DNA from 3 places in the Bradyrhizobium sp. SZCCHNR1053 genome. Region 3 is predicted to be linked to each of the others. Evidence: predicted binding sites of a transcription regulator. Region 3 holds the regulator's gene; each other region holds the start of a gene.
The links. Region 3 encodes LexA, which represses DNA repair genes until DNA is damaged. Its sites were predicted from a motif close to TGTTCNNNNTGTGTTCNG; they were not measured.
Positions count from the first base shown of each region.

Region 1: the regulator LexA is predicted to act here: its motif matches at 1,341-1,358, upstream of QX051_RS13870 (putative DNA modification/repair radical SAM protein).
Region 2: the regulator LexA is predicted to act here: its motif matches at 2,065-2,082, upstream of QX051_RS02610 (single-stranded DNA-binding protein).

Region 1 is NZ_JAUHJM010000004.1:409,017-412,291, forward strand. It holds gene QX051_RS13870 (putative DNA modification/repair radical SAM protein) at 19-1,257, opposite strand; gene QX051_RS13875 (DNA repair protein) at 1,431-2,219, shown strand; gene QX051_RS13880 (DNA polymerase Y family protein) at 2,119-3,275, shown strand, end outside.
Region 2 is NZ_JAUHJM010000001.1:555,020-558,294, forward strand. It holds gene gyrA (DNA gyrase subunit A) at 1-776, opposite strand, end outside; gene QX051_RS02605 (DUF2306 domain-containing protein) at 947-1,345, opposite strand; gene QX051_RS02610 (single-stranded DNA-binding protein) at 1,404-1,904, opposite strand; gene QX051_RS02615 (outer membrane protein) at 2,367-3,122, shown strand.
Region 3 is NZ_JAUHJM010000001.1:675,950-679,224, reverse strand. It holds gene QX051_RS03215 (ComEC/Rec2 family competence protein) at 1-542, shown strand, start outside; gene QX051_RS03210 (hypothetical protein) at 497-715, opposite strand; gene QX051_RS03205 (hypothetical protein) at 939-1,379, opposite strand; gene lexA (transcriptional repressor LexA) at 1,639-2,337, opposite strand; gene glp (gephyrin-like molybdotransferase Glp) at 2,544-3,275, opposite strand, start outside.

The sequences.
Region 1 (3,275 bases), on a different contig from region 3:
CTTCGCCACGACGTTCAATTAGAATCCAAATCCCAGCTGCTGCGGTTTGGGCCGCAGCCGGGCTCTGAGGCTGGCGCCGTCGAGCAGGGACGGCTGTGGCCGGTGGTCGGAAAGAACGATGAACGGCAGCGCCTTGTTCCTGATGACGTTGAGCTGGGCCAGATCCGCAAAGCGGATCGTGGTGGTGCGGCGGGTCGCGAGGATGCGCTCCACCGTGCGGGTGCCGAAGCCGGGCACGCGCAACAGCTCCTCGCGGCTTGCTGTGTTGATGTCGAGCGGAAAGCGGTCGCGGTGGCGCAGCGCCCAGGCGAGCTTGGGGTCGATGTCGAGCGGCAGCATGCCCTCGCTCTCCTCGACGATTTCATCGGCGTCGAAGCCGTAGAAGCGCATCAGCCAGTCGGCCTGGTACAGCCGGTGCTCGCGCACCAAGGGCGGCGCCTGCAGCGGCAGCGCGCGGCTGGCATCGGGGATCGGGCTGAAGGCGGAGTAATAGACGCGCTTGAGCTTGTAGGCGCCGTAGAGATTGGCCGAGGTCGACAGGATGACGCGGTCATTGGCGTCGTCGGCGCCGACGATCATCTGCGTACTCTGGCCTGCAGGGGCAAAGCGCGGCGGCCGCGCCTTCCGCACCGTCTTCTTGGCTTCCACCGTCTCGTCGAGCTTGAGCCGGAGACGGCCCATGGTGCGGCGGATGGCGCGCTGGTCCTTCTCCGGCGCCAGCCTGGTGAGGCTCGCCTCCAGCGGCGTCTCGATGTTGATGCTGAGCCGGTCGGCATAGCGGCCGGCCTCGGCGATCAGCGCCTCGTCAGCCTCCGGAATCGTCTTCAGATGAATGTAGCCGCGGAAGCGATGCTCCTCGCGCAATTTGCGCGCGACCGAGACGACCTGCTCCATGGTGTAGTCCGGGCTGCGGATGATGCCGGACGACAGGAACAGACCCTCGATGTAGTTGCGGCGATAGAAATCGATGGTGAGCTTCACCACCTCGTCGACCGTGAAGCGCGCGCGCGGCACGTTGGAGGAGGCGCGGTTGACGCAATACAGGCAGTCGTAGTTGCAGGCGTTTGTCAGCAGAACCTTGAGCAGCGAGATGCAGCGGCCGTCCGGCGCATAGGAATGGCAGATGCCCATGCCCGGCGCGGTCGAGCCGAGACCCTTGCCGTCGCGGGAATCCCGCATCTCGGTACCGCTGGAGGCGCAGGAGGCGTCGTACTTGGCGGCATCGGCCAGGATCTCCAGCTTGCGGAGCAGCTCCATACCTTTGAATCCTTTTGATTCCATTCGCTGAATCACATCCGGGGCAATCCCGATTGACTCTCTCGAAGGCGTTAGCTTTATATTAGAACGTATCATGAACAAAGAGGGCCGTCGTGGGTTCAACTGCAACAACGGCAGCGCCCGCACGATGGATGGAAGAGGAGCGGCGACGGATGACCGGCGCACGCATGGATACGCTCGCGCGTCTGCGCGGCCGCATTGCCCGTCTCGAGGCGGGAGATGGCGCACATGACCTGCGCCGGGTCGCGCTCGGCCATGACGAGGCCGACGCCGTGCTGCAGGGCGGCCTGGCCACTGGCGCGCTGCATGAGGTGTTCGCCGAGACCGGCCGTCAGGCGACGGCCGCGACCGGCTTCCTGTGCGGGCTCGCGGCGCGCGTCGCGGCGCGCCGGCCGCTGATCTGGATCCGGCAGGATTTCGCCGAGCGCGAGATGGGCGCGCTGTCGATGAGCGGGCTCGCCGAGCTTGGCCTCGACCCGCGCCGCATCGTGATCGTGCGGGCGCCCGATCTCGATCACGGCTTGCGCACCGCGGCCGATGCGCTCGCCTGCGATGCGCTGGGCGGGATGATGCTGGAGGTGTGGGGCGAGACGCAAAAGCTCGATCTCGTCGCCAGCCGCAAGCTGACCCTGGCCGCGCAGGAGTCCGGCGTGACCGCGCTCGTGTTGCGCATTGCAGCCACACCCGAACCTTCGACCGCCGAGACGCGCTGGATCGTCCGCACCGCGCCGTCGCTGCCCTCGGCGCCCTGGATGGCCTGGGGCGCGCCGCGTCTCGACGCCGAGCTCATTCGCAATCGTCACGGCCAGACCGGACGATGGATCATGGAGTGGACCCCCGATGCGTGCCGTTTCAGCGAACCGGCGGCGGATCCTCAGCCTGTGGCTGCCGCGCCTGCCCATCGATCGGATCAAGCGAAACTGCTCCGCCGATCGGCGTGACGACCTGCCGCAGGTCGTCGTCATCAAGGACGCCAATGCGCTCTTGATCCATGCGCTGGACGAGGCGGCGGCGTGCCATGGCGTCAGCCTCGGCCAGCCGCTGGCGAACGCCCGCGCGGTCTGTCCCGACCTCGTCGTCCAAGAGGCCGACCTCGCGGCTGACGCCAAGATGCTCGAAGGCATCGCCGACTGGTGCGACCGCTTCACGCCGCTGGTGGCGCTGGATCCGCCGCATGGGCTTTCGCTCGACATCACCGGCTGCGTGCATCTGTTCGGCGGCGAAGCCAAACTGATGCGGTCGCTCTGCGATGCGCTGACCGCGCACGGTCTCACCGTGTCGGCAGCGATCGCCTCCAACGCCGTGTGTGCGCGCACGCTGAACCGGCAGGTGCATGGCCGCATCGTGCCTGACGGCGAGGAGGCGGCCGCGGTCGCGCCGCTGCCGGTGGCCGCGCTCGGCGGCAGCGAGGCGATCACGCTCGGCCTGCGCCGCGCCGGCTTGAAGACGATCGGCGACGTCGCGTCGCGCGGCCGCAACGAGATCACGGCGCGGTTCGGTGTCGCCTTCACCCGCGTGCTGGCCCAGGCGCTGGGCGAGGCCGATGCGCCGATCAGCCCGCGAAAAGTCCCGCCGGACTACATCGTCGACAAGCGCTTCGCCGAGCCGGTCGCGACCGACACGGTGATCGCGGCCAGTCTCTCCAGTCTCGCCGCGATGCTGGTGGCGGCGATGGCACAGCAGGGCAAGGGCGCGCGGCGGCTTGAGGCCTGCTTCTTCCGCACCGACGGCCTGGTGCGCGTCATCGCGGTCGACACCGGCCAGCCGGTCACCGAGGCCGCAATCATCGACCGTCTGTTCCGCGAGCGGCTCGACGCCCTGAATGATCCGCTCGATCCCGGCTTCGGCTTCGACATGATCCGGCTGTCGGCGAGCCGCAGCGAGATCGTGGTGCAGCAGCAGCGCGATCTCGACGCCCATGTCCACGACAATGACGAGCTGTCGGCGCTGATCGACCGCATCGCCGCGCGCATCGGCGGCAAGCGTGTGGTCGTGCA
Region 2 (3,275 bases), 120 kb from region 3:
TCGATCGTCACCTTGCCGCGCATCATGATCGAGCCGCGGCCCAGATGATAGGCCGAGCGGGCGCCCGCGCGGCCAAGTATGATGCCGCCGGTCGGGAAATCCGGCCCCGGAATGATGTTGATGAGGTCATCGATCGTGAGCGCGGGATTGTCGATCAGCGCGATGCAGGCATCGATCACCTCGCCGAGATTGTGCGGCGGGATGTTGGTGGCCATGCCGACCGCGATGCCGCCGGCGCCATTGACCAGCAGGTTCGGATATTTGGCCGGAAGAACCGACGGTTCCTTGTCCGAATTGTCGTAGTTCGGCTGGAAATCGACAGTGTCCTTGTCGATGTCGTCGAGCAGCGGAATTGCCGACTTGGCGAGCTTGGCTTCGGTGTATCGATAGGCGGCCGGCGGATCGCCGTCGACGGAGCCGAAATTGCCCTGGCCGTCGATCAGCGGCACGCGCATCGAGAAGTCCTGCGCCATGCGCACCATGGCGTCGTAGATCGACTGGTCGCCATGCGGATGATATTTACCGATGACGTCGCCGACCACGCGCGCGGACTTGACGTATTTCTTGTCGGGCGTGTGCCCCTGCTCGTACATCGAATACAGGATGCGCCGGTGCACGGGCTTGAGGCCGTCGCGCGCATCGGGCAGCGCTCGCGACACGATCACGCTCATCGCGTAATCGAGGTAGGAGCGTTTCATCTCGTCGAGGATGGAAACGGGACGAATGTCGGAAGGTCCGCCCGGATCGCCGGGCTTCTCATCTTCTTTATCGGACAAAGGGGATACCGGTCGGTTTTGACACGCGAAAATCGCTTGGAATCATATAGCGCAGGAGCGCGCCGCAGGCCACCCCCAAACCGAGGTGGGCCGCGCTTTTTCTGCTCGCCTTTCCAGGGACTTAACCACATGACACGGCTCCGCGAGGCTTGCTCGGGAACCGTCTCTGGCTAGGGCCCGAAGACCACCTTGTGCATGATCCGTCCGGGCAGCAGCGTGAACAGTCCGGCAATCACGAGGGCACCGGAAAACAGCGTGATCATGGCCCGGCGATGGGCCGCCACCCGATGGCGGTGCGCAGCCCACACCGCAAGCGGCAGCACGGCCAACGTGTAGAGCGACAGCAGGTGGATCGGGCTCCATGGCCCGACCAGCCGGATGGTGTGGATCCAGAACGAGCTGACCGCGACGGCCGCCATCAGCGCGCCCCAGATCCAGCCGATCGTTCGATGCAGCAAGGTCCCCTTCGGGGCCGCGAACTGGACGAGTCCCAGCGCAAACGCCGTCATCGCGGCGACGGCGTGCAGCAGGACGGCGGGTTCGGCGGCGAGCAGCGGTGCGAAGCTCATGCAACACCCCCGTGGTCAGATGGCAGCGGTCTGAACGTCGTGCCGCCGCCCATGCGCCTCAGAACGGAATGTCGTCGTCCATGTCGCTGTTGCGTCCGCCACCGCCGGCCGAAGCGACCGCGCGGCGCGGCGGCGCCATCGACGGACCGCTGCTGCCGAAATCGCCGCCACCCATGTCATCGGAGAAGCTGCCGCCACCGCCGCCGCCCCGGCCATCGAGCATCGTCAAGGTCGAGTTGAAGCCCTGCAGAACGACCTCGGTCGAGTACTTCTCGACACCGCTCTGGTCGGTCCATTTGCGGGTCTGCAGCGCGCCCTCGATGTAAACCTTGGCGCCCTTCTTCAGATACTGCTCGGCGACCTTGCAAAGGCCCTCGTTGAAGATCACCACCCGGTGCCACTCGGTCTTTTCCTTGCGCTCGCCGGTCGCCTTGTCGCGCCACGTTTCCGACGTCGCAATGCTCAGATTGGCGATCGGCCGCCCATCCTGCGTACGCCGGATCTCGGGGTCCTTGCCAAGATTGCCGACCAGAATCACCTTGTTCACACTACCCGCCATCACCACTCTCCCGCGGTTCTCGATCATCGGACCGGCCGTCCACACCGGCCTCACGGCGTCCGGTGGCTAACCCTTCCTCTCGCGGCGGACCCTATACGGTTGCCGCGCGGTCCACCCGCCCTGTCCATTGCTTATCCACATATAGCAGGCGGAAGGCCATTGTTCCAGTTTTGTTCGCGCGCATATGTCTACAACCGTGCGTCGAGTTCCGCGGAACTCGATGGAACCGCAACTTCTCGCAATGGAACCCGCAAAAAGTTCCCTTATTCACGGAAAAGGGATTAACTTTCATCAAGTTAGCTCGCCGCACTTCCTCCTCGGCTGTGGCTTTTGGGAGACGGTATCCAGGGTTGAATAGCGTATATTTCTGGACGGATTGGGGCCGCAAGCGTGGTCGCACCAACTTCACAGAAGTGCGTCTCCGGGGACCAATTTGGAGACGCCCAACGCGGGAGACTTGGGATGAAAAGAATTTTTCTCGGAGCTGTCAGCTTAATGGTTTTGGGGGCGCTGACGCCGGCGGGAGCCGCCGATCTCGCCGCCCGCCCGTACACGAAGGCCCCGGTGGTGGCGCCGGCGCCACTTCCGACCTGGGCCGGTTTCTATCTCGGTCTGCAGGGCGGCGGCGGCTGGGGCCGAAGCAACGAGACCTTCTTCGGAGCGCCCAATACGGCGATCTTTGCCGGCACTCAGAACTATAACACCAGCGGCGGCTTCATCGGCGGTGTGGTCGGCTACAACTGGCAGGTCGACAACATCGTGTTCGGTCTCGAGGGCGACTATCACTGGGCCGACATCAACGGCCGGTCGGGCGTCATCAACGCCGGTCTCGGCGATACTTACTTCACCAGGCTGCGCGGCTTTGGCGACATCAAGGGCCGCCTCGGCTGGGCTGCGGGTCCGGCGCTGTTCTTTGTCAGCGGCGGCGCTGCCGTCGGCGATCTCCAACACCGCTACGACGCAGCGCTCAATGGCGGCGCGGCGAATAGCTTCGCTCAGAACAACTGGCGCTGGGGTTGGACGATCGGTGCCGGCGCCGAGTACATGTTCGCGCCGAACTGGTCGGCCAAGGTCGAATACAACTATCTCGACTTCGGCAAGAGCTCGATTCAGTACAGCGCGGTTCCGGCCAATCGCTCCGAGTGGAGCGACACCGTGCACACCGTCAAGGCCGGCATCTCCTATCACTTCAGCGGCCCGATCGTGTCGCGCTACTGATTGCACGCGCAAATCGAATGTGTCGAAAGGCCGGCCTCGCGCCGGCCTTTTTTGTGTGCCAGAACCGGTACTTGCTGGGCCGTTGTGTCATTTGGGTGACGGCTTTTTACGACGGAAGGGGCTATCAAGGTCCGGCGGGTGGGCGTTGGTGAG
Region 3 (3,275 bases):
CGCCGCTGCCCGATGTCCTGATCGCCGGCGATGGGCGTGCGGTGGCGGTGCGCGGTCGTGACGGACGCCTGCATGTGATGCGCACCGGCAAGGACGTGTTCGCCACCAAGGAGTGGCTCGCGGCCGACGCCGATGCCCGGCTGCCGGCGGATTCATCGCTCGCCGATGGCGTCTCCTGCGACGAGGCGGGCTGCGTGGTCGCGATGGTCGACGGCCGATTCGCCGCCTTGACCCTGCGCGCCGAGGCGCTCGACGATGATTGCGCCCGTGCCGCGCTGATCGTCACCGCGCGCGCCGCGCCGTCATCCTGCGCGGCGGCCGTCATCGATCGCCAGCGCCTGCAGCAGCAGGGCGCCTTGATGCTGGTGCAGCGGGGCACCGGCTTCTCCGTCACGCCGGTGCGCGCCGGCGGCACCGACCGCCCGTGGTGGCCGGCGCCCGCCGAGGCCGGCGAGTTCGACACGACGCTGACGCCGCGTGCGCCGGTGTCGCGGCTTCAGGACGCGACGCCGCCGGAGACGGAGCAGGGCGAGCAGGATTGAGCGCCGGACAGCTCGAACGTGCTGAGATGATACAACGTGCTGAGATGATACTCGGTGTCGTCGGGTCCATCGAACAGCGAGGGACCTTCGACCAGCGTGAACGCAGCGCCCGGATATCGTTGCCAGACGGCGATGTCATCAACCGTGACCGTTAGCCATCCGAACGGAAGCATGTAGCGGCCGGGCTCGGTGATCCGGTCGGCCTTGTTCCAATCGATCTTGTTGACCGCGGCGGCAAGCTCCCCCGGCACACAATGCCGGCCGAGGGATGTCGTTCCTATTCGATGCGATGCCGGAGCGTGAGGTTCGCCCGAAAGGACCTTGCGCTTGCAGAAACCAAATCTCCCCCGGCCGAAAGCTCGCTCATGACCGAGAGAAATGCGGACGCGCAGGCGCTCAGGTGATGCTGATGCGGCGAATCGGTGTGGCCTGCGAAGCCGGAACGTCCTCCGCCATGCCCGGGCGGCGCTCGGCCGGCTGCTTGCTGACCGGCAATTGTAGCACGGTGACGCGCTGGCCCTCGCAGAGCTGGGTCACCAGCACGTGGCGGCCGTCGGCGAATTCGATCGCGTCGTGATGGCGATCGGGGATGTGCGTCTCGATGCTGTTGAACTTCGCGACGCGCTCGCGGATCGTCCGGGTCCAGAGCCAGCGGCTGTCGTAGCGGACGTCCTCGACAAATGCCAACTCGGTGCCGGGCAGCATGCAGACGGCGACGGTCGGCTCGCTCTCGAGGGCGAAGCCGCGGGTGGCGGTGCCGCGAAACGTCGTCGAGATCAACGTCTCGCCGACCTTGGCGGGACGGGACGCAACCGCATGGAGGCTGTAGTCACACATCGGATCGCTCCTCGTTGAGAGATAGCCGACCCACGCTCCCCCCGGACAGGCGCAGGCCTCTATCAGAGTGGACATCGATGGTGATGTTAGCGCGCGCTTCACGGCAATTCTGCGCTGATCTGCACCGCGTGCGCCCGCGGGCGATCACAAGCGTTTGAGCATGCCGCGCTGCACATCCTGAGGTGCATTCGCGCGTGACCAATTTCGATCGGCGGCGAAGCGCGTGCGCCCGTCGCCGATCGACCGATCGCGTCCGCGATCAGTACTTGCGATACAGCCCGACCAGCTTGCCTTGGATCTTCACCCGGTTCGGCGGCAGGATGCGCACCTCGTAGGCGGTGTTGGCCGGCTCCAGCGCGATCGATGCGCCGCGGCGGCGGAAGCGCTTCAACGTCGCTTCCTCATCGTCGATGAGCGCCACCACGATGTCGCCGGTATCGGCGGTCTCGTTGCGCTGGATCAGCGCCATGTCGCCGTCGAGGATGCCGGCATCGACCATGGAGTCGCCGCGCACCTCGAGCGCATAGTGATCGCCGTTGCCGAGCATGTCGGCAGGCACGCTGATGGTGTGGCTGCGCGTCTGTAGCGCCTCGATCGGGGTACCGGCGGCGATGCGGCCCATCACCGGCACCGCGACGGGGCGCTCGCCATCGTCCAGCGCGGGAGTGCTGGTGCGCACCTTGCCGAGATTGCCCTCGATCACCGATGGGGTGAAGCCGCGGCGGTTGTTGGCAGCCTGTGACAGCTCGGGCAGCTTGATCACCTCGATCGCGCGGGCGCGGTTGGGCAGCCGGCGGATAAAGCCGCGCTCCTCGAGCGCCGTGATCAGGCGATGAATGCCGGACTTCGAGCGCAGATCGAGCGCATCCTTCATCTCGTCGAAGGACGGCGGCACGCCGGCTTCCTTGAGCCGCTCGTTGATGAACCGCAGAAGTTCGTACTGTTTGCGCGTCAGCATCTCGACCTGGTCCCCAGTTTGTTGTCGTCCGAGTCCAGGAGCTGCGCCTTGAGCACAAACCGGCTGAGAGCGCCTTGGAGTCGGACCATCATCGCGTCGCCCGCAACATACTAAAAACAAATCATGAACGGACACTATATGTTCGATGTGTGTTCCGCAATCCTTAAATTGTAGTGAACGGACCGGGCTTTGCCGGGGGAAACGGCCTAGCTCGGCAGGCGCAGGATCTCGCACGGGCTGCCGGCGGCGGCCTTCGGCGCAAACGCCCGCCGGATCACCAGCGCCTGCGAGAGCGCGAGATTGCCGAGCAGCGACGAATCCTGCTGGGTCACCGGCGTTGCGATCAGGGTGCCGTCGGCGCGCTCCTCGAGCTGCGCCCGCAGATAGTCCTCGCGCGAATCGTTGGCCCCGAGTTCGCGGCCGAGCAGGGCGGTCTCGCGTGGCATGCGAGCTTCGTCGCGGCCGAGCAGCCGCCGAATCAGCGGCACCAGGAACAGGATGGCGCAGACATAGGACGACACCGGATTGCCGGGCAGTCCGATCACCCTCATGTCGCCGAGCCGTCCGTGCATCATCGGCTTGCCCGGCCGCATCGCGATCTTCCAGAACGCCATCTCGACGCCCTCGGCTTCGAGCGCCTGCTTGACGAGGTCGTGATCGCCGACCGAGGCGCCGCCGGTCGTGATCAGGATGTCGGCCTTGGCCTCGCGCGCCCGCCGGATCCCGGCGATCGTGGCCTCCATCGTATCCGCGGCGATGCCGAGATCGATCGGTGTCGCGCCCTCGCTGCGCACCAGCGCCCGCAGGGCGTAGCCGTTGGAATAGACGATCTGGCCCGGGCCGGGCGTCGAGCCCGGCATCACGAGCTCGTCGCCGGTGGCGAGCAGCGCCACCTTCGGCCGGCGCCGCACCGGCAGTGCCGGATGATTCATGCTGGC